One region of the Alteromonas sp. AWM4_230 genome, then DNA from elsewhere that is predicted to be linked to it. Evidence: predicted binding sites of a transcription regulator. Region 1 holds the regulator's gene; each other region holds the start of a gene.

Region 1 (8,385 bases):
CGCATCACCCACTGCCATGTTACTTACGTTAGCTGCATTTAAGCCAGTAAACGCATCGTTGGTATTAACCAACATGGTCGTTACTGTAAGACGCAGGTCGTCAGCGTCGAGTTCTGGAACCACAAGGGTTAGTTCTGTGCCCATTGAACGAGGGCCCAATATGCCCCCAGAGTTTTGCGCATCCAAAAAGTCCGTGGAGTCCATGGCTTCAGTAATGACCATAGACGGGTCACCGCCCTCAGCCATAATTTCAATGCCCATGCTGGCTGGCTCGCCCTCACTAAATGAATGGAAGCCTGACTCATGCAAGATGACGGCGGCAGGAGCAAAGGGCTGAGAGTAAGTTAAGTTGGTAATTTGTACGGTATAAACCGCTGAATTACCATTGATACCATCTTGCCCGTCCGAACCGTCTTGGCCGTCTGCGCCATCCTGTCCGTCAGTACCTGCTTCCCCCTGTGGGCCAGCGGGTCCTTGAGGGCCTGTATCACCATCGTCGCCGCACGCCGCTAAAAGAGCTGATAGCATCAATAACGTACTGAGTTTAATTATTGGATTATTCATTGTATTGGCTCCTTAAGATGCAGGAACAGTAATAACTATATGTGCTACTGGGTTCAACCAACGGTGTACGGTAGAGTCCAGATCACTGGCACCAGCGGCGCTATCAGTATCGCCAAGCGCATTGCGGTGAATGTGCACTGGGCCATCTTCACCATCTTCTATTTCACCATTAACTACCTGTGCCCCCACACCAGTGCCACCTGTACCTAAATCAACGATACGAGTAGGTGCACCGCCACCGGCAACACCAGGAACACCATATCCACCAAGCGCATTTCCTGTCCCAGCTTCAACAACGTCAGTACGAGCACTATTTAGCTCATCGTTTAACTCAGTACCGGCATCGTAAGCATTTAAATAATACGTATAGGTGCCAGGTTCAGTAGGGATTTCAATACTGTCCATACCTACAAAGGCATCATTGGTCGGTATCAGCATAGACAGCAGTGAAAGATAAGGCTTGTCCATTGTGTCGAAGGGATAACTTAATGTTGCTTTCGGGGCTAGAAGACCGCCAAAACGATGCCATGTGTTTGAGCCATTGTCTGTATCGACAGGACCCAATAACGCCTCAAAGTTAGCGCCGCTTGAATCAGCGTTTTGCTCATCATCAATAACCCCCGCTTCAGCAAGCCAGGCTAACGCCGATGAAGCTGGCTGGCCCACTTCAAAAGCGTCAACGGTGTCATCGTGCGCAATAACTAGGCGCGGCGTAAAGCTTTGCGCTTGGGTTAAATTAGTAATTTCAACATCTAAGGTAACGGCTTGGCTTACTGAAATTGTTGCTAGCGACAGTAGGGTAGCGCTAGCAAGTTTAGTGAATTTCATCTTATTGTCCTTGTTTATGGCTTAATTCGCATAAAAATTTAGGGCAGTAAAATTTTTAATTCATCACAGAACTATCACAAAAAACGCACAGATTTGTATCGATGAATAACACTATTGTTAGAAATTTTTAGTGCTTATTTATCAATCAAAAAAATTGTTATTAATGTGAAATAAAAACACGGAGGGTCGGGTCTTGTTTTTTATCGGCGAATTAGGAGCGAGTTATGATCCTTATCATCTACAGCGGGAATAAGTTTCAACAAAACATATCGCAATGTTTGAGCAAGCATAGTTTTCTTTATGACGCAGTCTCTAATTTTCAATCAGCAGAATCCTTGCTAAAAGCACAACATTATTCACTTATAATCGTTGAATCAGTACGAAACGAGATGTGCCTGCAGCGTATTAAAACTCTCGTAGACGCTAACTCCGAAAGCTGGGTAGTGGCTGTCGAAAGTGAGATGTCGACAACAGATACGGCCTGCTCGGAGGTAGATGAAGCAAATTATTATGAAGCGGGTGTTGATGACTACCTTACTGGTACGTTTGACGAACGCATGTTTTCGGCACGTATTCGCTCTCATATGCGTAGAAGTATGCCTAACCATGAAAACACGAGAGCTTCCGGTGGTAGTGACGAGCGTATCGAGATAGGCCCGCTTAGCGTCGACTTGCGTTATCACAGCGTGACGATTAATGGGCAATTGCTGACACTAACAGCACGAGAATTTACCTTGTTGAATTATTTCTGTCGTCATCCCAATCAAGTTTTTTCTCGCAACCAACTACTTAGCGAGGTGTGGGGCTATAATCACGAAGGGTACGAACATACGGTAAACACCCATATCAATCGTCTACGCAGTAAACTCGATAAGGTTAACAGTATTGAAAATGGCGGACAGCTAGTACAAACCGTATGGGGTGTCGGATACAAACTGAATATTAATGGGTATACAGCCAATTCGTTAATTGCCTGAGCGCATAATATCAAAAATCGCTAGATCCTAATTAAGGATGATTATTTTTTAGGCTTAAATTAAAAACAGCGTTGCCGTACCTAAAAAGGCAAAGATACCAACTACATCTGTTATCGTAGTTAGAATAACGCTTCCAGCAAGCGCTGGGTCTATTTTAAGGCGCTTCATGATCATGGGTAAAGTTGCGCCGGCAAGCGCTGCCGCAATCATGTTTACCATCATCGCAAAGGCGATAATAACGCCCAGCATGTAATCTTGCTTCCAAAGTGCGATAACAGAGGCAATAAGCACTGCCCAAATTGCCCCATTTAAAAAGCCAATCGAGATTTCTTTACTGATAAGCCAACGCGAGTTACTGGCATTTACATGACCGAGCGCCATACCCCGAATAACAAGGGTTAGTGTCTGGTTACCAGCCACGCCGCCCATGCTCGGTACGATAGTATTTAATATAGCTAATACGGCAAGCTGGCTTAGCGTGGCTTCAAATAAGTCACTTACCATTGCTGCCATTAGCGCAGTCACTAAATTTACTGCCAGCCAGACGGAGCGGCGTTTAGTACTTTGCATAACCGGTGCAAAGGTATCTTCATCATCATCAAGACCCGCCATACTCATCATTGAGTGTTCGGCGTCTTCACGAATGATATCAACCACGTCATCAATGGTAATTCGCCCAACTAAGCGATGATTTTCATCAACTACCGGCGCTGAAAGCCAGTTATAACGCTCAAACAGGCTTGCCACTTCATCGTCGGGCATGTTTACCGGAATGGCCTCTGACTCTTCGTCCATAACATCAGACACCTTGTCGTCGGTATCCGCGGTGAGTAGACGGGCAACCGGGATGATACCGACCAGATTATCGGTTCTATTGACCACATAGAAGGTGTCTGTATTTTCCGGTAACTCACCTTTTAAGCGAATGTAGCGAAGAACCACATCAATGGTTACATCAGGACGCAAGGTAATGGTATCGGTGTTCATGATGAAACCAGCGGTTTCCTCACCGTAAGACAGCGCCTGCTCTGCACGTACGCGGTCTTGTGCATCCATTGAATCGAGAATGTCTGCCAGCACAGGTTCAGGAAGGCTACTCAGCGTTTCTGCCAAGTCATCGGTATCCATTTCTTCAAGTGCATCAACCACATTGGCGGGGAGCATCTTTGTGATAATACCGTTTCGAACATCATCAGAGAGTTCTTCTAAAATATCACCGTGAAAGTCGCTATCAATTAGCTCCCACAACTCATCACGGGTCCTGCTAGGGCTAGATTCGAGAATATGCGCAACGTCTGAAGGGGGAAGTTCAAGCAGAAGCTTACGTACAGATACAAATTGACCGTTTATCAACGCTGCGTTAAGTGCACGTAATTGGGTTTGTACGTATTTAGAAACAAGCGCTTCTGCCATAAGGCGTTATTCCTACTAAGCTGATATGGAAAATAAAGGCTGTGTAGCCTAAGTGTGCGTAGAATATCGCAATTATATTAAGTCTGTCATGATAATTGCGTGGCTTTTACGCAAGAATTTGGAATTACTAAGCTAGCTGTTGATTAATTCGTCAAGAGATATTCGGGTTGAGACTATTCGTCTTCGTTAAATCTGCCCTCAATCAGCTCTTCAATGGCAGCAAGTGCATCGACCGCATCATCACCATCGACAATAACATCTACCTGTTCACCTTGGTGACTTTCCAGCATCATCAAGCCTAATACGCTGCTTGCATCGGCTTCTTTATCGCCTTTTTTCAAAATGATTTTGGCATGAAACTGATTAGCAAGCTTAACTAATTGGGTGGCTGCTCTCGCGTGTAAGCCTAGTTTATTGACGATTGTAAGCGTTTTTTGAATAGTCATTACTGGTTCAACTCTCTGTGACGAATTTGAACATCAGGATGTATTTCGCTGAAGGTTTTCGACAAGGTTTGGGCAATATAGACAGAGCGGTGTTGGCCGCCAGTGCAACCGATAGCCACAGTCACATAGCTTCTATTGTTGCGCTCTAAGTGAGGAAGCCATGTAGTCATCAAGTTTTGAATCTGCCAAATAAATTTGGTTACTACGGGTTGTGAGCCTAAAAATACTTCCACGGGGGCATCTAACCCAGTTAAGTGTTTAAGGTCTGGCTCCCAATGCGGGTTAGGTAAAAAACGCGCGTCAAAAACGTAGTCAGCATCTTTAGGTATGCCGTGTTTAAAACCAAACGACTCAAAGACAAGAACAAGGCGTGAACTTTTCTTACCCAAAATACGTTCACGGATCAGTTCGGCGAGTTGATGTATTGTTAGCTTGTCTGTATCTAGGTATAAATCAGCGCGTTCAGTAATTGGCGCAAGAAGCGCAGACTCCGCCCTAATAGCCTCCGATAGAGACTTATTTAGCTTAGCTAAAGGGTGAAGACGGCGAGTTTCGCTAAAACGCTTAACCAGAACGTCATCGCTTGCGTCAATGTACACTATAGTCATCGACCAAGAAGAAGGCAGGTAGTCTAGAATCTCTACCAAGTCGTCAGGGTTTTTGGGTAGGTTCCTAACGTCAATACTTACCGCAACTTGATCGTATTCATCAACAACAGTATGGGTGAGGGTGGGAAGCAAATTTACTGGGATATTATCAACACAGTAGTAACCTAAGTCTTCCAATGCGCGAAGTGCGACAGACTTACCAGACCCCGAACGACCACTGATTATGATCAGCTTCACCTAAATTCTCCCTTATATTCTGGTTTCATCACATGCGAGTTGTCAAATAAAGCGCCTACCTATGAGGTGTAGGCACTTATTGTTTAACTTAATGCAGAAATAATTTCGTCGCTGGTTGTTGCACGACGTATTGTTTTAATCGTTTCTTTGTCGCTTAGCTTACCGGCTACGGTAGCCAGTGTCTGAAGGTGTCCTTCGGTTTGCTCTTCGGGAACGAGAAGAGCAAAGAATATGTCTACGGGCTTTTCGTCTAGGGCATCAAAGTTGATAGCTGGTGTACTTGTTACAACGATTGCTATTACCTTCTCAAGGCCAGCCAAGCGACCGTGAGGCAGTGCTATCCCGTTACCAATACCCGTGCTACCCATACGTTCTCGAGCCATCAAGCTATTTAGAACCGTTGCCTGGTCGATGTTGTCGTTATGCTTGGCAGCGATATCAGCGATGATCTCAAGAATTCGCTTTTTACTATTACACTGAACCGCACACTCGGTGCGGTCCAGACTTACGATGGCTTGTATATCCATGCTCAATTAACTACTAATGTTTTTTCAGTTTTTCCTTATGCTTGATTACCTGCCGGTCGAGTTTATCAACCATGCTGTCAATCGCCGCATACATGTCGGTATTTTCTGAGGATGCGAATACTTCAGCGCCACTTAAATGAACAGTCGCTTCAGCTTTTTGATTTAATTTTTCAACGTTCAGGATGACATGCACATTAGAAATGTGATCAAAGTGACGTTCAAGTTTGCTGAACTTCGTATCGACATAATTACGCAAAGAGTCGGTGATTTCGACATGATGACCAGTAAGGTTGATTTGCATATTTCGTCTTCCTTATATTATTAAGCCCGTTTAAATAAGGCTTTTGCGTTGGTTCGACGGCGGGATCGACAATGATTCCCGGTATTTTGCTATTGTTCGCCGAGCGACTTTTATGCCTTGCTCGGCCAACAATGAAGCAATCTTGCTATCACTTAGCGGCTTGCTAGGATTTTCCGCAGCCACTAACTTCTTGATCAATGCACGAATCGCTGTAGATGAACACTCACCACCTGACTCTGTTGCTACGTGGCTTGAGAAGAAATACTTCAATTCGAAGATGCCACGGGGCGTATGCATATACTTCTGCGTTGTTACACGCGAAATAGTCGATTCGTGCATATCTACCATTTCTGCGACATCATTTAGCACCATTGGTTTCATCATTTCCGGGCCGTGCTCAAAAAAGCCCATTTGCTGCTGCACAATGCAATTTGCAACCTTCATTAAGGTATCGTTGCGAGATTCAAGGCTCTTTATGAACCACTTGGCCTCTTGCATGTGTGAGCGGATGAATTGTGAATCGCTGCTGTTCTTGGCACGACGACTCATCGCTGCGTACTGTTGGTTTACGCTTAATTTAGGCAGACTGTCGGGGTTCAGCTCAACCACCCAACGGCCATTTTTCTTGGTTACTGAGACATCAGGAATAACGTACTCAGGCTCTTTAGTAACTAAAGCACTACCTGGGCGAGGATTCAAGGTTTGAAGTAAACGCATTGCTTCGCGCAGCTGATCTTCTTTCAATCGGCTCTTACGCATTAGCGTGCGGTAGTCTTTACTGCTCAGTAAGTCTGAATATTCCTCAATAAGCTGCTTCGCTTCAGCAAGCCACGGTGTGTCTTCTGAAAACTGGCGCAATTGCACCATAAGACACTCTTGAGGTGTACGAGAACCTGAACCAATGGGGTCGAACATTTGAATGCGCTTAAGTACACACTCTATTTCGTCCATTTCGATAGGCTCTTCTAGATCATCGTCGTTGACCGCTTCTAAGATGTCGTCAAGAGTAACGGTTAAATAACCTGATTCGTCAATTGAGTCGATGATTGCTGTAGCGATAGCGCGGTCAGTATCTGAAAAATGAGTGAGGCGCATTTGCCAAAGAAGATGTTCTTGAATGTCTTCTGTGGTCTCACCTTGGAAGATTTGTTCATCATCATTAGATGGGCCAGGTGCAGGCGCGGAAGAAGCCGAATAATACTCATCCCAAGTACTGTCGATAGGTAGCTCATCGGGAAGATCATTCTTCTCCAGTGCATCTCCCGCTTCTAGCGTATCGCTTGATGCAGAAGCGGTCGCTTCAGCAGCGCTATCGTCACTATCGACATTGTTCTTTTCTACTTGTGGCTCGTCGTTACTTTCTTCCACTTCTAAAAGCGGATTAGAATCGAGGGCTTCTTGTATCTCTTGCTGGAGATCAAGCGTAGAAAGCTGCAGCAGTTTAATGGCCTGCTGAAGCTGAGGTGTCATTGTAAGTTGTTGGCTAAATTTTAGCTGTAAAGATGGTTTCATCTACGTCTTATTTAAATGCTCTAAATTAAATATACCAGAGCGAAACTGAAAAATGACAATTAGGTTACACTAACTATAGCCTGAATTGTTCGCCTAGGTATACGTCCCTTACTTTTTGATTACTTAAAACCTGTTCCGCAGTTCCTTGCGCAATAAGCTCGCCATGACTCACAATGTACGCTTTTTCGCAAACATCCAATGTTTCGCGTACGTTATGGTCCGTGATAAGGATACCAATACCCCTATCTCGCAGATGCTGTATTATCTTCTTTATATCATTAACTGATATTGGATCAACACCGGCAAATGGTTCGTCTAACAAAATAAATTGTGGTTTTGCTGCCAGAGCGCGGGCAATCTCTACGCGACGCCGTTCTCCCCCTGACAAACTCATCCCCGTACTATTACGTATATGGTTGATATTAAATTCATCAAGTAGGGCGTCTGCTTCTTCTTCTTGCTGTTGTGAATTTAAATCTTTACGGGTTTGCAAAATGGCCATGATATTTTCATGTACCGTAAGCTTTCTAAATATTGATGCCTCTTGCGGAAGGTAGCCTATACCGCGGCGAGCGCGCTCATGCATTGGCTGGTGAGTAAGCTCATTATCATCAATTTCGATCTTGCCTTTGTCTAAGTTGACTAAGCCTACAATCATGTAAAAAGTGGTGGTCTTACCAGCGCCGTTAGGGCCGAGAAGACCAACAATTTGACCGGTAGACACTGAAAGGCTTACATCGCGAACAACCTGTCGCGATTTATACGATTTAGCAAGGTTTTTAGCGCTCAAAGTTGCCATTGCTATTCATTGTCCTCGTTGTCTTTCTTAGACGATGTTTTACGAATGGTGTCAGGAGTAAATACTGTGGTTACACGACCTTCACCATCTTCACCGGCACCACCCGTTGCAAGCAATTGTTCAGTAATCATATCGAACGTAATCTTATCACCTTGCACTTTACTGGTATCTTG
Region 2 (8,385 bases), 140 kb from region 1:
CAAACGTCCATTTAGGTCGTTTGTTTCAAGCAGGTTTGTTCCTTTAACACACAATCTTCCATAATTGGCGGGATGCTCTGGCGTGCCTTTAACAGTGTCCAGGGTTGTGGCACGCTTGCTAACGTTGCAACTGATATCTACACCACACCCTACGCCGCAGTATGGGCATGTTGTTTGTCTTAATTGTTCAGACATCATGTCGGGTTGTCGTGTAGCCATATTCATTTCATTACCTTTTTCGATTTCGAAATAATTGAATGCGTTTTTGCAAGAAGGCTTTATTCATGTGGGCATTCAAATACTGGCAGTTCGCTTAAACGCCTACAAATACCTTCTCACCCTCTACTTTCACAGGGTAAGCCGTGACGAATACATCATCGCGTTCTTTACACAGCCCGGTTTCCAAAAAGTAATGCTCTTTGTACAACGGCGAAGCGACAACTGGCGCACCGCCTATCGACCCCAAAAGGCCGCGATAAAGCACATTTGCTTTACCAATAGGGTCGTAGTTACTAATGGCAAAAACCTGAGTTTCGCCCTTTATTTTCAAGCAGAAAATGGCCACTTGCTGTGAGTCAACAAGGGCGCAAACGCCGCTGTTTGTCACAAGGTCCTTCGTCTCACAAACAAGGTGCCATTGCACTGCCTGTTCTGACGCTATTACGTTTTGCGCAGCTGTCATAATTTGTATCTCCTAACAAGGTTGATAAGCCAGTGGCTACACCATTAAATCAGTGGCTACACCATTAATTTTGTGAACTACACCATAGAGATGGGAATAAACTGATCTTTCCCTGCTACTTTTTCAGCTTCAGTAGCTGGACGAACCTGCCCCCGCTCTGAAACAAACTGAATATTGGTGTCGCTGGCACTACTGTTTACAAATTGACGGAAACGCTTGCGCGACTCAGGATCTTCAATGGTGGTTTTCCATTCGCACTGATAAGCGTCGACCACAGCATCCATCTGTGCTTCAAGCTCTTCATTGATGCCAAGTGCATCGTTAATCACAACATCTTGCAGATAAGCTAACCCACCTTCTAAGTTGTCCATCCACACTGATGTACGCTGTAAGCGGTCGGCCGTTTTCACATAAAACATCAGCACGCGGTCGATGTATTTAACTAGCGTTTCCGTATCTAGGTCGGTGGCGAACAAGTCTGCATGTCGTGGCTTCATACCGCCATTTCCGCACACATAAAGGTTCCAGCCTTGCTCGGTAGCGATAACACCAATGTCTTTGCTTTGAGCCTCTGCACACTCACGGGTACAACCCGATACGGCAAATTTGATTTTGTGCGGTGCACGTAGGCCTTTGTATCGGTTTTCTAAATCAATAGCCGTGCCTACTGAGTCCTGCACACCGTAGCGACACCATGTACTTCCCACGCACGATTTCACTGTACGCAGCGCTTTCGCATACGCGTGACCGGTTTCAAACCCACCGGCTACTAGCTTTTCCCATATATCAGGTAAGTGCTCTACGCGTGCGCCAAATAAATCGATGCGCTGCCCACCAGTGATTTTGGTGTAAAGGTTGTATTCTTTCGCCACTTCTCCTAACAAAATGAGCTTATCGGGCGTAATTTCTCCGCCAGGAACGCGAGGCACTACAGAATAGGTACCGTCTTTTTGCATGTTGCCAAGGTAGATATCGTTGGTGTCTTGTAGAGGAAGATGTGAAGCTTTTAGGATGTAGTCGTTATAAACTGATGCCAGAATAGAACCCACAGCAGGCTTACAAATTTCACAACCTAAACCTTCACCATGCTGTTCAAGTAGCTCGTCGAAGGTGCGAATGCCGTTTACCTTAACAATGTGAAACAGCTCTTGTCGGGTGTAATTGAAGTGCTCACAAATCGCTTTTGATACTTCAACACCGCGCTTTTCAAGCTCGCTATCTACTACGTTTTTAAGTAGTGCGGCACAGCCTCCACAACCAGTACTGGCTTTAGTTTCACCTTTTACATCGCCAACGCTGCAACAGCCACCTTCAATAGCTGAAACAATGTCGCCCTTAGTCACGTTTAGGCATGAACAAATAGAGGCTGTGTCTGGAAGTGCATCGGCACCTAATGCTGGTGCAGCATCAGAAGATGGCAAAATCAGGCTTTCTGGGTGTTCAGGTAATTCGATGCTGTTAAGCGCATATTGTAATAGCGTGTCGTAGTCGCTGGTATCGCCAACGAGTACAGCACCAAGCACGTACTTTTGCTCGCTATCTACCACCAGCTTTTTGTACACGCCTTCTGGCTGATTTAAATAGGTGTAGCTAAGCGCACCGGCTGTGCGTTCATGAGCATCGCCAATTGAGCCCACTTCCACACCCATTAGCTTGAGTTTGGTACTCATATCTGCGCCAGCGAACTCGGCATCGCCGCCGGTTATATGACTTACAGCTGTGCGCGCCATGGTATAGCCCGGTGCTACCAGGCCAAAGATTTTGTTATCCCACAGCGCACATTCGCCCACCGCGTAAATGTTTGGGTCAGACGTCACGCAGTGATTATCAATGACAATACCGCCGCGCTCACCCAATGTTAGCGCTGACTTTCTGCCGAGCTGGTCGGAAGGTCGAATACCGGCAGAAAATAAAATCATGTCAGTTTCTAGCGCAGTGCCGTCTGCAAATACCATTTTATAGCGGCATGTATCACCAGCTTCAATAGTTTGGGTTGCTTTTTGGGTATGAACGGTTACGCCTAAATCTTCAATTTTGTCTTTAAGTACGGTACCACCGGCTTGGTCTAGCTGCACCGCCATAAGCTGTGGCGCAAATTCGACCACGTGAGTGTCTAGCCCAGCTTGCTTTAATGCGTTAGCGGCTTCTAAACCCAACAGCCCACCACCAACAACAACCCCTACTTTGCTCACTGCTGCTGACGCTTCAATAGCGAGTAGATCGTCTATGGTGCGGTACACTAAGCAATGCTCTTGGTCGTTGCCAGGGATGGGTGGCACAAATGGGTATGAGCCCGTAGCTAACACAAGCTTATCGTAGCTAAACACCTGCCCTTCAGAAGTCGTCACTTTATTATTGTCACGGTCAATATCGGTCACTAAGGCATTGGTGACTACGTTTACGCCCCATTCGGCGTACTGAGCGGGTGTAGTAAGCGCTAGGTCATCAGCACTAGCGCCACTAAAAAATGATGACAGATAAACGCGGTCGTATGCGAGGCGAGACTCGCCACATAAAACGGTTATTTCTACATTGGCATCGCTTTGGTGAAGCTGCTCAACAAAATGATGCCCCACCATGCCGTTGCCTACGACGACAATTTGCGTTTTTGAGTCCAATGAAGTCATGGTATTCCCCTTTTTTCGGGACAAAAAAAAAAGCCCGCTTCAACTTTCGTTGATGCGGGCTTCGTTGCCTATTTTGCCAACGGATTAGGTCGGCTAACACATTTTACGGAGTGTTATAAATCACACAATTTTCAGCGATTGACACAAATCACCAAAACACACTTTACGCTAATAGCTATCCAAGTTCAGTGCCAAAAACGTAATCTATTGTTTTTATTTGATTTACTAAAAAATAGGCATTATTCAAATTTCATAACTGCACCAAACAAACGCAAATCTGTGTTCACTTGGTGCATTAAGCGCTATCAAATAACTTATGCCAGTTTATCCGTTGCTACGCGGTAGCGAGGGTCTTCAACTACGTTAATTTCAACAAATTTGTCGGCCTTGCGAAGCAGTGAACGACACTCATCGCTGATATGACGAATGTGTAGCTTCTTACCTTGCTCTTCATATTTATCTGCAAGGGTATCTAGTGCGTCGATACCTGATGAATCCCAGATACGAGAGTCTTTAAAATCGATAACTACATCTTGTGGGTCGTTAGCGATATCAAACAAGTCTTTGAAATGCGATACCGAGCCAAAGAAAAGCGGGCCGTCTAGTTCATAGACTTTCCAACCGTCGTTATCAATGTGCGACTTCGCTTCGATATGACGGGCGTGTTTCCATGCAAACACAAGGGCAGAAACGATAACACCGACAACCACCGCAATGGCAAGGTCAGCAATAACCGTAACGCCTGTCACTAGAAATAGTACAAAGGCATCTTCTTTGTTTACGCCGCGTATAATTCTGAATGACGCCCACTCAAATGTAGCGATAACCACCACGAACATAACGCCAACAAGAGCAGCAAGCGGGATCATTTCAATAAGCGGTGCTGCAAATAGAATGAAGCCCAATAGTACAAGTGCGGCAGTAATACCGGATAAGCGACCACGGCCGCCAGAGTTAATATTAATCATACTTTGACCAATCATGGCACAACCGCCCATACCGCCAAAGAAACCGTTAACGGTATTTGCAACGCCCTGACCAACACACTCTTTATTACCACGACCACGGGTATCGGTCATTTCATCAATTAATGAAAGAGTAAGAAGCGATTCAATAAGACCCACCAAGCAGAGAATCACTGAGGTTGGTAGTACTATCATGAAAGTTTCCCAGGTGAACGGCACCATAGGAATAGCAAAGCTAGGAAGCTCTCCCGCTAAGGTTGCGGTGTCACGCTGGTCAGCCGGTAACAGGTCACGAACAAAGTCGATTACCGTACGTGCTTCTAAGTCGAGGCCGTGTACTAATGCTGTTACCGTAACAATCGCTACTAGCGACGCAGGAACAGCTTTGGTTAGCTTAGGCAGTAAATAGATAATGGCCATGGTTAACGCCACGAGCCCTAGCATCCAGTATAGCAGCGTACCTTCCATCCACTGTAATTCTCCAGCAGCGTTAGTCACTTTAAACTGGCCTAACTGAGCTAAGAAAATAACGATTGCAAGACCGTTTACAAAGCCAAGCATTACCGGATATGGCACTAAACGAATAAACTTACCGAGCTTGAATATACCGCACATAATTTGCAGTAAGCCCGCTAAAATAACCGCGGCGAATAAATATTGCACACCGTGCTGGGCAACCAGTGCCACCATTACAACGGCCATGGCGCCGGTAGCACCAGAAATCATTCCAGGGCGACCGCCAATAGCAGAGGTAATCAACCCCATCATAAAGGCCGCGTATAGACCAATCATTGGTTCTACGCCGGCTACAAATGCAAATGCGACGGCTTCAGGGACCAGGGCTAGTGCCACTGTAATACCTGATAGCACGTCGTTCTTAACGTTGCTGTCTTTACTGGTAATTAAATCGAACATGTTCTCTCAGAAGCTAAGATGTTAAACACAACAACCCACCGTGGCGTAAACCGCGTGATAGCAGTACACCAAGTAGGCAGGATGATTTTTCGGCGATTCTACCACCATTGTAGCTTAAAATCTTTTAATAGATTGTTACTGACGCACAAACACAGTTCAGAGGGGGCAGCGGCAAGACAACAAAAGCAAAAGCCATTTAGTTTCTTGTTAACGCCGCTTCTTGGTTTAGTTTCAGATGCGCTAAATTTTGGGGCCTTTGCTGACAAAAGGCATCTTACGTGGCATCGTATTGCAGTATTTTATTAACCTAGCCCATCGTTGCGCTTAGCTCTTAGCAGGAGCCCGTAGCATTAGCTCGTATTATTGGCCCGCTACTTCGCGCTAATTTGCACTTAATGATGTGGCAATGATGTAAGGCATAGGTCTTATTTAACGAGGAGTTTACGTGGTACCTTATATTCTTACCATTTTGTGCGTGCTAGTTGCAGGCGCTATTCATTGGATGTCGCCAAAGGCTTATTGGAAAGCCACCATTATGTCTACCGCCGTTATCTTACTATTTTCTGTTGCGGCTCTGTTTATCTTCAAGGCTTCAGGAATGCTGGTAAGCGAACATACCGGGGAAAATGCAGACTTCTCAGGACAGATGCTCACCATAACTACGATGATTGCCTTCTTCGGCTTCTTGATTTCTCTCTTTGTCGGTTGGTTTCTTCGCGTAGTAAGAAACTAGCTTTTGAAATTAAATCTAAGTATCTACAGGCGGATTGCACCACTAAAGTGCAATACCGCTTACGATCTCTCCTAAAATGCCCGTCATTTTTAACTCATCAAATAGTAATTAATTTTGCGTTACACCTATAAAAGTCACGTCTGTTAAGCATTCGGCGCATTACTCCCCCATCCAGGCTTTGCCTAACTCCATTCTGATAAACAGGGCATAAGTGTTGCTTAATTCAACGTGCTTTAATGCAATACTTCGCAAAAAAACTATCAATAAAAAAGCGAATTGCGTAAACCAACATTTAGCAGGGCCTCTTATGCTACACGAACCTGAACAAACCATTGCGCTTTGTAGCGATGCCACGAAACGTTTTTTGCTGGCCGCAAAACACGCAGAAATCACTGTGTTAGAACAGCTTTCTAGTAACTGTCGTATTGTTATTGCGGTTCGTGAGCTTATACATGAACTGCAAAAAGAGCGCGGAGCCAGCAATATCTTTCTTGCGTCTAAAGCCGAGCGCTACAAAGCTGAGCGAATGCAGTATGTCAGTGCTAGTGAACAAGCTGAGTCAATGCTAAAGAGTCATTTGAAATCTCTTTACTTAACTGATGAGATTACTTCAGGCAACCCACGTTTATTGAGCAGTATCACGCTTGCCATGCAGGCTACTGACTACCTACCTCGCTTAAGAGAACAAGTCAGTAAGCAACAGTTAACGCCACTGGAATCAACACGAGCCTACAGCCGCTTAGTGGCAAGTTTACTTACTGTCATTTTTGAAGCAGCAGACATAGCAAGCGACCCAACCATTACCCGTTTGCTGGTTGCTTTGTTCAACTTCATGCAGGCCAAAGAGTATGCTGGGCAAGAACGTGCGTGGGGTGCAATTGGTTTTGCAGAAACCCATTTCGACGCGCGTCTATGTGAAAAGCTTGCTGCGCTTCAGCAAGCCCAAGAACATCACTTCAATATATTCTGTGAGTTTAGCTGTAAGCCGCATAAGGACGCATTGGATGCTTTAAATAAAAGCCCAGCGGCAATAGATATTACCCAGCTTAGAAATATGATTGCACAACTAAGTGACGGCAGCCCTATTTCCGGTGAAATATCCGAAGTTTGGTTTGATGTTGCGACCCGTCGTATAGATGCAATGCAGGATATCGAAGTGGCACTGACCGAAGCCTTAACACAGCAAGCTAACAGTAAAGTTGCCAATGCAAAAAATGAAATGGCCAATCATCAACAGTTGCTCACGCGCTTTAACGATGAGCACGCCAATGATGGCTCGCCGCTCACCTTACTGTTTGACCCCAGCATGCCCGGCTTAGCAGAAGATACAAAAGACGACGAGATTAAAACGCTGTCACTCGATGAGCAGACTAAAACCTTATCGGCCCACCGCTCTTTTTACGACTTACTGCGTTCACAAGCCCAGCATATAGAAGACATGGGGCGAGAGCTTGAAGAGGCTAAACGTGCAATTCAAGATCAGAAGCTGATAAGCCGAGCAAAGCTGGTAGTCATGGAACAATTTGGACTAAGCGAAAACAACGCGTATCGCCGACTACAAAAACAAGCTATGAGCGAAAATACGACCATAGCGTCTATTTCCGCTAAAATCGTTGATATTGCATCGAAAAACTCGGCCAGAAGATAAATTCCGGCTCGTACTAATTCAACCGTATAATACAGCGCTATCTAATATGACAATCATTACACTATAATTCCAGCATAACGCTACCTATTTACTTAAGTGCGAATACTTGCTCAACTGGAATGGCAAAATATTCGGCAATTTTTAGAGCAATAACTACCGATGGTGTAAAGCGTCCGGTTTCTACTGTGCTAATAGTCTTCCTGGAAACACCAATAGCGTCAGCTAATTCTTGCTGAGATATTTTGTGTTGCAATCGTAGCTTATGAATGTGGTTATCTAAATCTTCATTCATCTAGGTCTTCCTCACGCAGCTTCCATAAAATGGATGTTCCATGCGCAGCCGCGGCTACACCGAGCAAGACTTGAAGAGCATTGGTGATCTCAAAGGGGGCCATGAGATCTACAAACCATCTGCTGTCGCCCCAAAAAGCAAGAACCAACGCACCAAATAACATGATGTGACAGGTAATGCGCAAGCTAAACGAACTGACATAGTCCACATACTCATCGTTAAATTTCAGTGTCCAATAACCCAAACGCGATATATTTTTTGTGAATTTCATCGTTTTAACTGATAAAACAACGCAGTAAATCGCACTTGCCGCTGCTATCAGATCTAGTAGTAAGTTAACCACTGAGCCAGTGTCGTTGACCACAGCCAACGCAGCCTTACTTAGTACAATAAGAGCAAGGCAAATACTAATTTTTCCAGTTATTGTTAAATACTCTTGCTCCGTCTCTGGTGTTACTAAAATTGATGTTGCCATTTTTAAATTCCTTATTATTAACGGCGCATTGATGCCGTATAAAGCTCA
Region 3 (8,385 bases), 1.8 Mb from region 1:
TGCTTCATACTGTGTATGTATAATTTCAATGATACGTTTTCAAGGGTCGCAATTTTAGTCACGTTAACATTGGCTGGTATCTGTCTTTCTATATTAGTGGGTAGCACGGCTACCCCACCTTCGCTAAGTAAGTTGTTAAGAGCAAGATTTAACGAATTTGTCCTTAATTTTGCATCGCGAAGCTGCGGGTAGGCGGTAAGAAGCCAGTCCCTAGCCTTAGTACCCCAGTCAATTGCTACAAAATCAGCGGCATTAACAGCATCCGAATTCTTTCCAACACGATAGAGTGCAATTTCATGTTCCATCAAAACTGTGCTATTTACTTCCTCAGATTTGAGTGGCTCTGTAGAAAAAGCGAGGTCTGTAACTCTTTCGTGCAGTTGGCGGGAAAGAGTATCTAGGGTCAAGACTTCTGCCTTTACAGACCAATCAGGAAATGAGTTGTGAAGATGGCTTAGCATTGTAGGCAATAGCAATTCACTGGCGAGCTGTGTAGCTCCACAAACTACATACTCAGATGACTGTATTTGCAGCTCTTGTTTGGCTTCGTTGAGCGTGGCGCATAATTGCTTAGCGTAGGGAAGCAACTTTTCTCCGGACTGCGTAAGTTGGATACTGTTGCGCTGCCTAATAAAAAGCGTCGTGTGAAAATACTCTTCAAGTAACTTTATTCTGGCACTAACGGCAGATTGAGTAAGGTAGAGATTTTCAGCGGCTTTACCGAAGTGACGTGTTTTTGTCACCTCTATAAAAGTGGTGAGAAAGCGTATATCCATGCTTAATTTACAACCGAATTGATATGACTCTAAACTGACATAGATAATACGGTAAGTAAATACAAATGCACAGAAGCGCACCTCTTTAACCGGTGCGCTTAATTAAAAATTCATCAACTCGCTTAATTAATACTCTTCTTGATGCAAACGTCGTTGCTTTTCACGACGTTGCAAGTCACGCTTCTGTTTTACTTTTACAGAGCTATGACGTTTAGAATTTGTTTTCTTTGCGTGAAGATCTTCCTCTTCTACCGAGTCCCATTCATCACGCTGGTAACGATAGTCTTTACTCATTGACTTCTCTGGGTTGTTAACACTTTTTAATTATCATCCTAAGCCGAAAAATAGAAAACGAATTTTAATCATCGTAGCGACAAGAATTTTTGATGATATCTTTGCTGTATTCTCACATGCGTGTTTTGCTATTCCATATGTCATTTTTGTGACAATACGCCCACAAAAGCAACCCTTTAAAAAATCCGGATATACTCTTATTTTTCATAAGTTTAAAGAATACAAACCTTTTGCAAACAGTTTCCAAAATAGCCCATTTGCAAGAATATTCCTCTGAGTCTCCGTCACTTTTTAACCCGTTAAAAAATTTTTTATTGATAAGAGAAAAATCTTTTGTTTTATCTTCATTTTTATTTATTTTAAAAGTGCGCTGAACAAAACAATACGTTGGGTACAACATGAAAAGTTTAGCTATTCGACTATCTCCAAAACCATACATTGACCGTCAAAAGTTTCCCTATGGCTTTCGTAAATCAGGTGACTTCAGTATCACTGAAGCAGATCTTTTAACTAACTATGGCAAGACCTTATTAGGCCTTGAAAGCGGTGAACTTTCGCCAGAAAGTGAAGATGAGCAACATTTCGTTGAATTCATCAATGGCAAAGTTGAAGCAGTGAATAACCTTGAAAAAGCGTGGGCAAAATATGTCAGGCTGGCAAGAGGGAAAAAACACTTTTATACCCTCCACAGCAGCGCTAGCAATCAATCAGAATACGATGATGATTACTCTGAAGAAGAATTTGATGTAGCTTAAGTTAAAATCATACCAGTTCACATTATAAAGCTCGCTCAGGCGAGCTTTTTTTGTTTTAGATGATAAATGATCTCAATCAAGGCTATGCAAGAAGAAAATGAAGAAAGGTTAAGGACTGTCTACACTTAGAGTATTAAAGAGTGACATAAACTAATGGTAACTGTCACTCTATACAAAGAGCCCTAGCAAAGGAGGCGCAACGATGATCATTAGTTCAAAACAGCTTACTCACTTTTCTATTCACGCCGTTGATGACAAGGTAGGCGGTGTTCGCGATATTCTCTTTGACGATGAAACGTTTACCGTACGTTATTTGGTTGCAGATACAAATACGTGGCTTCCTCTTAGCAGAAAAGTTGTTATTTCTCCTATCGCTGTGACAGAGCTAGATAGCAGTAATGACACTGTTCACGTAAATATGACTGTTGAAAAGTTAAAGAATAGTCCGTCAATTGATGAACATAAGCCCGTTTCTAGAGAGTATGAAGAAAACCTCTTCAAGTACTTTGGTTACGGCTACTACTGGATTGGGCCAGGGGCATGGGGAGAATTTGCACATCCCAATGAGCTTGTTGAATTACAGCAAGCAGAAGAATCCGAAACACTTCACCCTGAAAAAACGAGTAATCATTTGAGGGCTGTTGGCGAAGTGGGAGGCTATGAGGTTGCTACGACTACCGACAACGTTGGACACATAAGCAATTTTATAATCGACACGCGAAGTTGGAAAATCGTCATGTTAGTGGTTGATACCAATAACTGGCTTCCAGGCGGTAAACATCTTGCGCTATTACCGAGAGACATTGAAAATATCGATTGGGCGGCACACTGTGTTGCGGTCAACCTGAGTCATGACGAATTGGTCAATAGACCAGAGGTTGATAGTGATAGGATTGCAGAAGAGGACTACATTGCCCTTTTGAGAAAGCAACTGGATAGCGAGTAAACAACTGGATAGATCGTCTAAGATTAGAATTTGAATAAATGTTAAACGATATAATGTCCGTGTTGGCACGGACATTATCGTTGTGATAATGGATACGAAAAAGTTACTTGCAGAAGAATTCGTCCATAAGCGCAATAAGTCGTTTGACACGTTCATCCGCTAGTCGATAGTAAATTGTTTGCCCTTCCCTTCTCGTAGCTACCATTTTCGACTCTCGCAATAGCGCAAGGTGTTGAGAAATCACGGGCTGTGAAACATTGACTACTTCCAAAAGCTCGGTTACCGACTTTTCCTCTTTTAACAATGAACAAAGCACCATAAGACGTGTTTTATTCGCAAATTGCTTAAGGAAGATCTCAGCTTCCACCGCATGTTCCATTATATCCTCTGAACCTATTACCATATCTTCAGACATAAGCACTTCCTTTCTTTAACATTTCTGGCAATAATTTAGCTATTAATTATACTAAAGTATAAGACATTTTGCCGACTTGCCATTTTATGCGACGAATTCCGGTAATTCATATTGTTTTAGTGAGATTCGGTCCTTACATTAGATTAACCTTATCTTAATTACATAAAGTCGTTATCAATTGGAAGTATTATGCTAATAGATATTAAAACTCGGATTGAGAACATCAGTTTCGATATTCGATGCGTCACTGCAGAAAAAGCTTCAGAAGAGCTAGTGCACAATAATGGCGCTCTCATCGATGTCAGGGAAAGCAATGAAGCAGCTAGCCAGCCAGTCCCCTCTGCCCAAAACATTCCACGAGGCGTGCTCGAGATGAAAGCACTGGAGAAATTCAAAGATGCCTCTACACCGCTTTACATTCATTGTGCATCTGGCGTTCGTGCCAAATTAGCCGCTGAGCAATTAATGCTTATGGGATACGAGAACGTATCAGTAGTAACGTGTCCTGTATCATCTATTAACCTCGCTCTTGAAAAGTGACTTGTATAATCACTCTATGCTATAAGTAGCCCATAAAGCGGGTTAAGGGCGTCGTATGCTTAAATCTACACTCGAACAATGGCGTATGTTTAAAGCCGTTGTTGATGCTGGTGGTTTCAATCAAGCAGCTGCAGAAGTACATAAAAGTCAATCTAGTGTTCATCACGCTGTTCAAAAACTTGAGAATGCCATTGGTGTAACACTATTTGAAAATATTGGCCGTAAAGTACAGCTTTCTCCGCAGGGTGAGCTCATGTATCGCCGCGCTTCGTTTTTGCTTAACGAAGCTCACAAGCTTGAAGCGGTAGCAAGTAGCTTAAAAGTAGGAACAGAAACAACACTACGTATAGCTGTGGATATTATTTTCCCTTCTGAGTTATTGTATAACGTGCTTGCCAAAGTCTCTGCAGAGTTTCCTCTCTTACGTATAGAAATAGAGGAAACCGTCCTTAGCGGAGCTAACGCGTTATTAAGTAGCGGAAAAGTAGATTTGGGCATTTCTCCCTTTGTCTTTCCGAATGGTTTTAGCGAAGACTTATGTGAAATTGAGTTCGCCGCGGTGGCTCATGCTAAACATCCATTGCATCAATTAAATAGAACTCTTACCTTAGAAGATCTTAAAACTCATCGTCAGATTGTCGTTCGCGACTCATCTGCAGAGCGCAAGGCGGATGTGGGTTGGCTGGGTGCAGAACAGCGCTGGACAGTGAGTCACGTGAGAACATCTTTAGATATCATCGCTCAAGGATTAGGATTTGCATGGCTACCTATAGCCATTATCAAGGATGAATTAGAAAATGGTACGCTAGTACCGCTTCCTTTGGATAACAATGCGGCGTTGAGAAAGGCCCTTCTCTATCTTTCTTTCGAAGATGGAGACACGTTAGGCCCAGCGGCACGCGCATTTATGGGAGAACTGAGGTACCAAACAATGAACTTGCCTACCTCTGAGTTTATGCTTGATTGATGTATAAGTAGCTCGCGTATTAGCTCACCACTGCAGGCAGGTGCTGAAAGCCTAACACAAAACCAAACAGCGAAATTGTTACACCTACCAAGGCTACTGCGCCGTCGTCTGTAGCCATACCAACCGCCATTATGAATACCGCCAAGGCGGGAATAAGACCCATAAAGGGAATAAGCTCTAACGGAACCATTACCAAGCCGCAGCCAACACAATTCAATGCAATTAGAGAGCGGAACACGGGCTGCCTCATAAAAAAACAACGGGGAACGAGAAAGCGATCAACACTGGCCGCGTAGGGTTTTACTTTTTCAACTATATGGCGCAACTGATCGGCATCGCAATGAATATCCATTACTTTTTGAGGTAACCATGGATGTCTGCTACCAAGTAAAATTTGCAATGCAATAAGTAAAATAGTCACACCGGTTAACGAAGGTACACCTGGAATAGCGCCTATAGGTGTACACGCAATAAAGGACGGAAGCGCTAGCATCGGACCAAAGCCTCGCTTCTCCATCACTTCCCAAAAATCTGCAAAATAAAACAAATCTTGACTAGCGCGAGGCTGCATTTTTGTCAGCAGCTCGGTTAAGGTCATTGATCTTTCAGCTGTTTTTGCCCACATTTTCAAATCCTTTGACGTAAATCTAGCTGTTATCCTCTAATTTCAGGGAGCTAATGCGGAGCTTAGATACGCAAATTTTCGGCAATATTTATCCAACCCTTTCACCAATAATAGGGGCGCTCCCCTACCATTTTGTGCGAAAAATGTGCCATCGCCCTATTTGAATATTTGCTATAAGTCATCGGGAATACTTTTTGCACTGGTGTGTAAATAGGTAACGCCTAATATTCATTGAACAATCCGAAAATCCTTTAAGTCAAATAACGATTTGAGGTTTTAAACGGTCGTTCGCATTATTGAGTCTCAATATTTTATGCAACTTTTTTGAACGCTAATGTAGTGTTACACGACCTATACAATATTTTGCTTGGAAATAAGCGATGATAACTTGGTATCTAGTTATTTTTCCTTGCTGTTTATGATAAAACTATAACATTGATTTTATTCCATATTTTAAATGGAAAGTAATAGAGAGGGACATCCACGTGCTAACCGTACTTTTAGTTGATGATGACGCCGAGTTTACAGAAGTAGCTTGTACTATTATTGAATTTTTAGGCCACGACGTTCTAACCGCTGCTACATTAGCTGAAGCCCGTGATTGGCTTGAGAAAGAAACATTCGATCACGTACTGTTAGATTTTATGCTGCCTGATGGTAGTGGCGCTCATCTATTTAATGAACTTGATGCGCTTCCCAAGCGCCCTCGTGTTACCTTAATTACCGGCCACCCTTCGGTTAAAAGCGTGATTAAAGGCTTATGTGGCCCTACCGTGGACTACCTTGTAAAGCCAATACAGCGCGAAGAAATTGAGGCTGTTTTAAGTAAAAAACAAAAAGACAAAACACCTAAAGAAGAAACAATTGAAAAACACTTCGATTTGCTTATTGGCGAGTCACCCGTGATGAAAGAGTTATACAAACTCATTTCAAGGGTCAGCAAGACAAGTGCTAACGTCATGCTGTTAGGCGAAAGTGGTGTTGGTAAAGAAGTGGTTGCTGCTGCAATTCACCGAGCTTCTGAAAGTGAAGGCCCTTATATCGCCACAAACTGTGGTGCCTTTTCTAAAGAATTGATTGGTAGTGAACTGTTTGGCCATGAAAAAGGTGCCTTCACCGGTGCGGTAGGTCGTAAAGAAGGTGTTTTTGAACAAGCGGAAGGTGGCACCCTTTTCTTAGATGAAATCACAGAAATGCCCATCGATATGCAGCCCAACCTTTTGCGCGTACTTGAAAATAAAGTAGTGCTTCGCGTAGGTGGCACAAAATCTATACCTGTAAATTGTCGCGTAGTATCTGCAACAAACAGAACAATGGAAGAAATAGCGCAAAGCAAAGTGTTGCGCGAAGATATCTATTTTAGATTAGCCGTTTTCCCAATCACTATCCCACCATTACGTGAACGAAAAGAAGATATTCCGCTGCTAGCGAAAACCTTTATTGCAGAATTTAACAAAGATAACGGTTCTAATTTTAAATGGGAAGATAATCAACTTGAAACGCTTCAAGCCTATGATTGGCCAGGAAACGTTCGTGAGTTAAGACACTTCGTTCACCGTGCAGCAATTATGAGTGACCCTGAGAAGAGTGAGATTGAACTACCTAAAACTATTGAATCTCCTTTTGCACAGAAGCAGAGTACGACACCAGCCCTTCAAGCTGGAAGAACGATTGAAGATGTAGAAAAAGAGCTTATCTACGCCACGTTAGAAAAAGTAAGTGGCAATAAAACCACGGCCGCAGAAATGTTAGGGATAAGTACTAAAACGCTGTACAACCGCCTTCATGCCTATGGCGATCTAAGCAAAGATGAATAATAAGGGGGGCTCGATATGACGAGCGAGGAATTCTCACGTCTAAGTGTTTTCGTACATGATGCTCGCAAGCCTTTAAATAGAATATCTATGCAGGCGGAGCTAGTAAAAATGGCACTAAATGGTGATGTTGCGCCCGAAAAAGCATTAGCGGCGTTAGATAAAATAATAAGCAGTGCAAAAGACTGCAGCGAGACCCTTTCTGAAATGACGTCAGAACTGGGTAAGAACGATGCGGAATAATTAAATGATCTCTAAAGTTCTGTCTTCAATTTACAGCTGGATAATTTTGGTTGTAGTCATCATTGTCGTTATGACTGCAAACTCGTTTTATGTAGTAAGTACTCTTAACGACCTCTCAGCACTTGAGGCGCGACTATTTACAACTAATCGTGTAATCAATGCAGTGAATAGGCTTCATGTAGCGGTGCTGCGAGTGGAATCTGGTCAACGCGGCTATATGCTCACAGACGATGAAGAATATTTAACTGACTATACTGAAACACTTGGCGTTATCGGTGAGTTAATGGACGAGGTAGAAGTGAGCTCTTTTTCGTCAGATATAGACGAACAATCTGTAAGAATTGAGGAATTGCTAAAGCTAACTAAGGCAAAGGTCAACGAAGTTATTCAAGTAGTAGAACTTATAAAGGAAGGTAAGCAGAAAGAGGCCGTTAACCTAGTTGAAAGCGATAAAGGTATTGACCTTTACAGGCGATTCGAAGAGCTATTTCGTGAAATTGATGCATCTGAGCGTGGTATGCAGGGTACGCATTTAGCAAATTTGATGAGCTTGCGAAGAGACTCAGTAAACACATTAATCATCTCATCAGCTACTACCCTACTACTCGTTATTGCAGTTTTCCTTTTATTGAAAATTAACTCGCGAGAGCACGAGAAGTATCAGGCCGATCTTGAATCTGTCAATGAGGACTTAGAAAATCGCATAGATGAACGGACACAAGAGCTTAGTATTTACTCTGATGAATTAGCACGAAGTAATCGAGAGTTGGAAGATTTTGCATTTGTCGCTTCACACGATTTACAAGAACCCCTTCGCAAAATTCGGGCATTTGGAAACCGACTAGAGTCAGGATACAAGGATGTTATTGATGAGAGAGGCAAGGATTATTTAGCGCGAATGCTAAACGCAGCAGAGCGCATGTCGATGCTCATATCTGATCTTCTTGCCTTTTCTCGTGTATCAACCCGGGGAAAAGACTTTGATGATGTAGACTTAAATAAAGTTATAC

The links. Region 1 encodes sigma-54, which starts transcription at its own class of promoters, with help from an activator protein. Its sites were predicted from a motif close to GTTGGCACGNNNNTNGNNT; they were not measured.
Region 2: a site for sigma-54 is predicted at 3,487-3,505, ahead of nirB (nitrite reductase large subunit NirB). Genes of this name have one in related genera too.
Region 3: a site for sigma-54 is predicted at 5,453-5,471, ahead of ACXACS_RS10130 (exopolysaccharide biosynthesis protein). Genes of this name have one in related genera too.

The regions. Positions count from the first base shown of each region.
Region 1 covers NZ_JBSWTB010000001.1:4,149,012-4,157,396, reverse strand. The annotation lists gene ACXACS_RS17905 (spondin domain-containing protein) at 1-564, opposite strand, end outside; gene ACXACS_RS17900 (spondin domain-containing protein) at 577-1,392, opposite strand; gene ACXACS_RS17895 (response regulator transcription factor) at 1,617-2,369, shown strand; gene mgtE (magnesium transporter) at 2,424-3,782, opposite strand; gene ACXACS_RS17885 (HPr family phosphocarrier protein) at 3,956-4,228, opposite strand; gene rapZ (RNase adapter RapZ) at 4,228-5,073, opposite strand; gene ptsN (PTS IIA-like nitrogen regulatory protein PtsN) at 5,157-5,600, opposite strand; gene hpf (ribosome hibernation promoting factor) at 5,614-5,901, opposite strand; gene ACXACS_RS17865 (RNA polymerase factor sigma-54) at 5,932-7,413, opposite strand; gene lptB (LPS export ABC transporter ATP-binding protein) at 7,487-8,212, opposite strand; gene lptA (lipopolysaccharide transport periplasmic protein LptA) at 8,215-8,385, opposite strand, start outside.
Region 2 covers NZ_JBSWTB010000001.1:4,285,994-4,294,378, forward strand. The annotation lists gene ACXACS_RS18410 (nitrate reductase) at 1-225, opposite strand, end outside; gene nirD (nitrite reductase small subunit NirD) at 314-682, opposite strand; gene nirB (nitrite reductase large subunit NirB) at 760-3,309, opposite strand; gene ACXACS_RS18425 (SulP family inorganic anion transporter) at 3,624-5,189, opposite strand; gene ACXACS_RS18430 (hypothetical protein) at 5,635-5,922, shown strand; gene ACXACS_RS18435 (nitrate- and nitrite sensing domain-containing protein) at 6,230-7,570, shown strand; gene ACXACS_RS18440 (helix-turn-helix transcriptional regulator) at 7,659-7,862, opposite strand; gene ACXACS_RS18445 (hypothetical protein) at 7,855-8,337, opposite strand.
Region 3 covers NZ_JBSWTB010000001.1:2,378,065-2,386,449, reverse strand. The annotation lists gene ACXACS_RS10165 (LysR family transcriptional regulator) at 1-776, opposite strand, end outside; gene ACXACS_RS10160 (hypothetical protein) at 903-1,070, opposite strand; gene ACXACS_RS10155 (MaoP family protein) at 1,469-1,825, shown strand; gene ACXACS_RS10150 (PRC-barrel domain-containing protein) at 2,028-2,771, shown strand; gene ACXACS_RS10145 (ArsR/SmtB family transcription factor) at 2,875-3,186, opposite strand; gene ACXACS_RS10140 (rhodanese-like domain-containing protein) at 3,376-3,726, shown strand; gene ACXACS_RS10135 (LysR family transcriptional regulator) at 3,782-4,693, shown strand; gene ACXACS_RS10130 (exopolysaccharide biosynthesis protein) at 4,713-5,318, opposite strand; gene ACXACS_RS10125 (sigma-54-dependent transcriptional regulator) at 5,804-7,135, shown strand; gene ACXACS_RS10120 (hypothetical protein) at 7,151-7,375, shown strand; gene ACXACS_RS10115 (sensor histidine kinase) at 7,380-8,385, shown strand, end outside.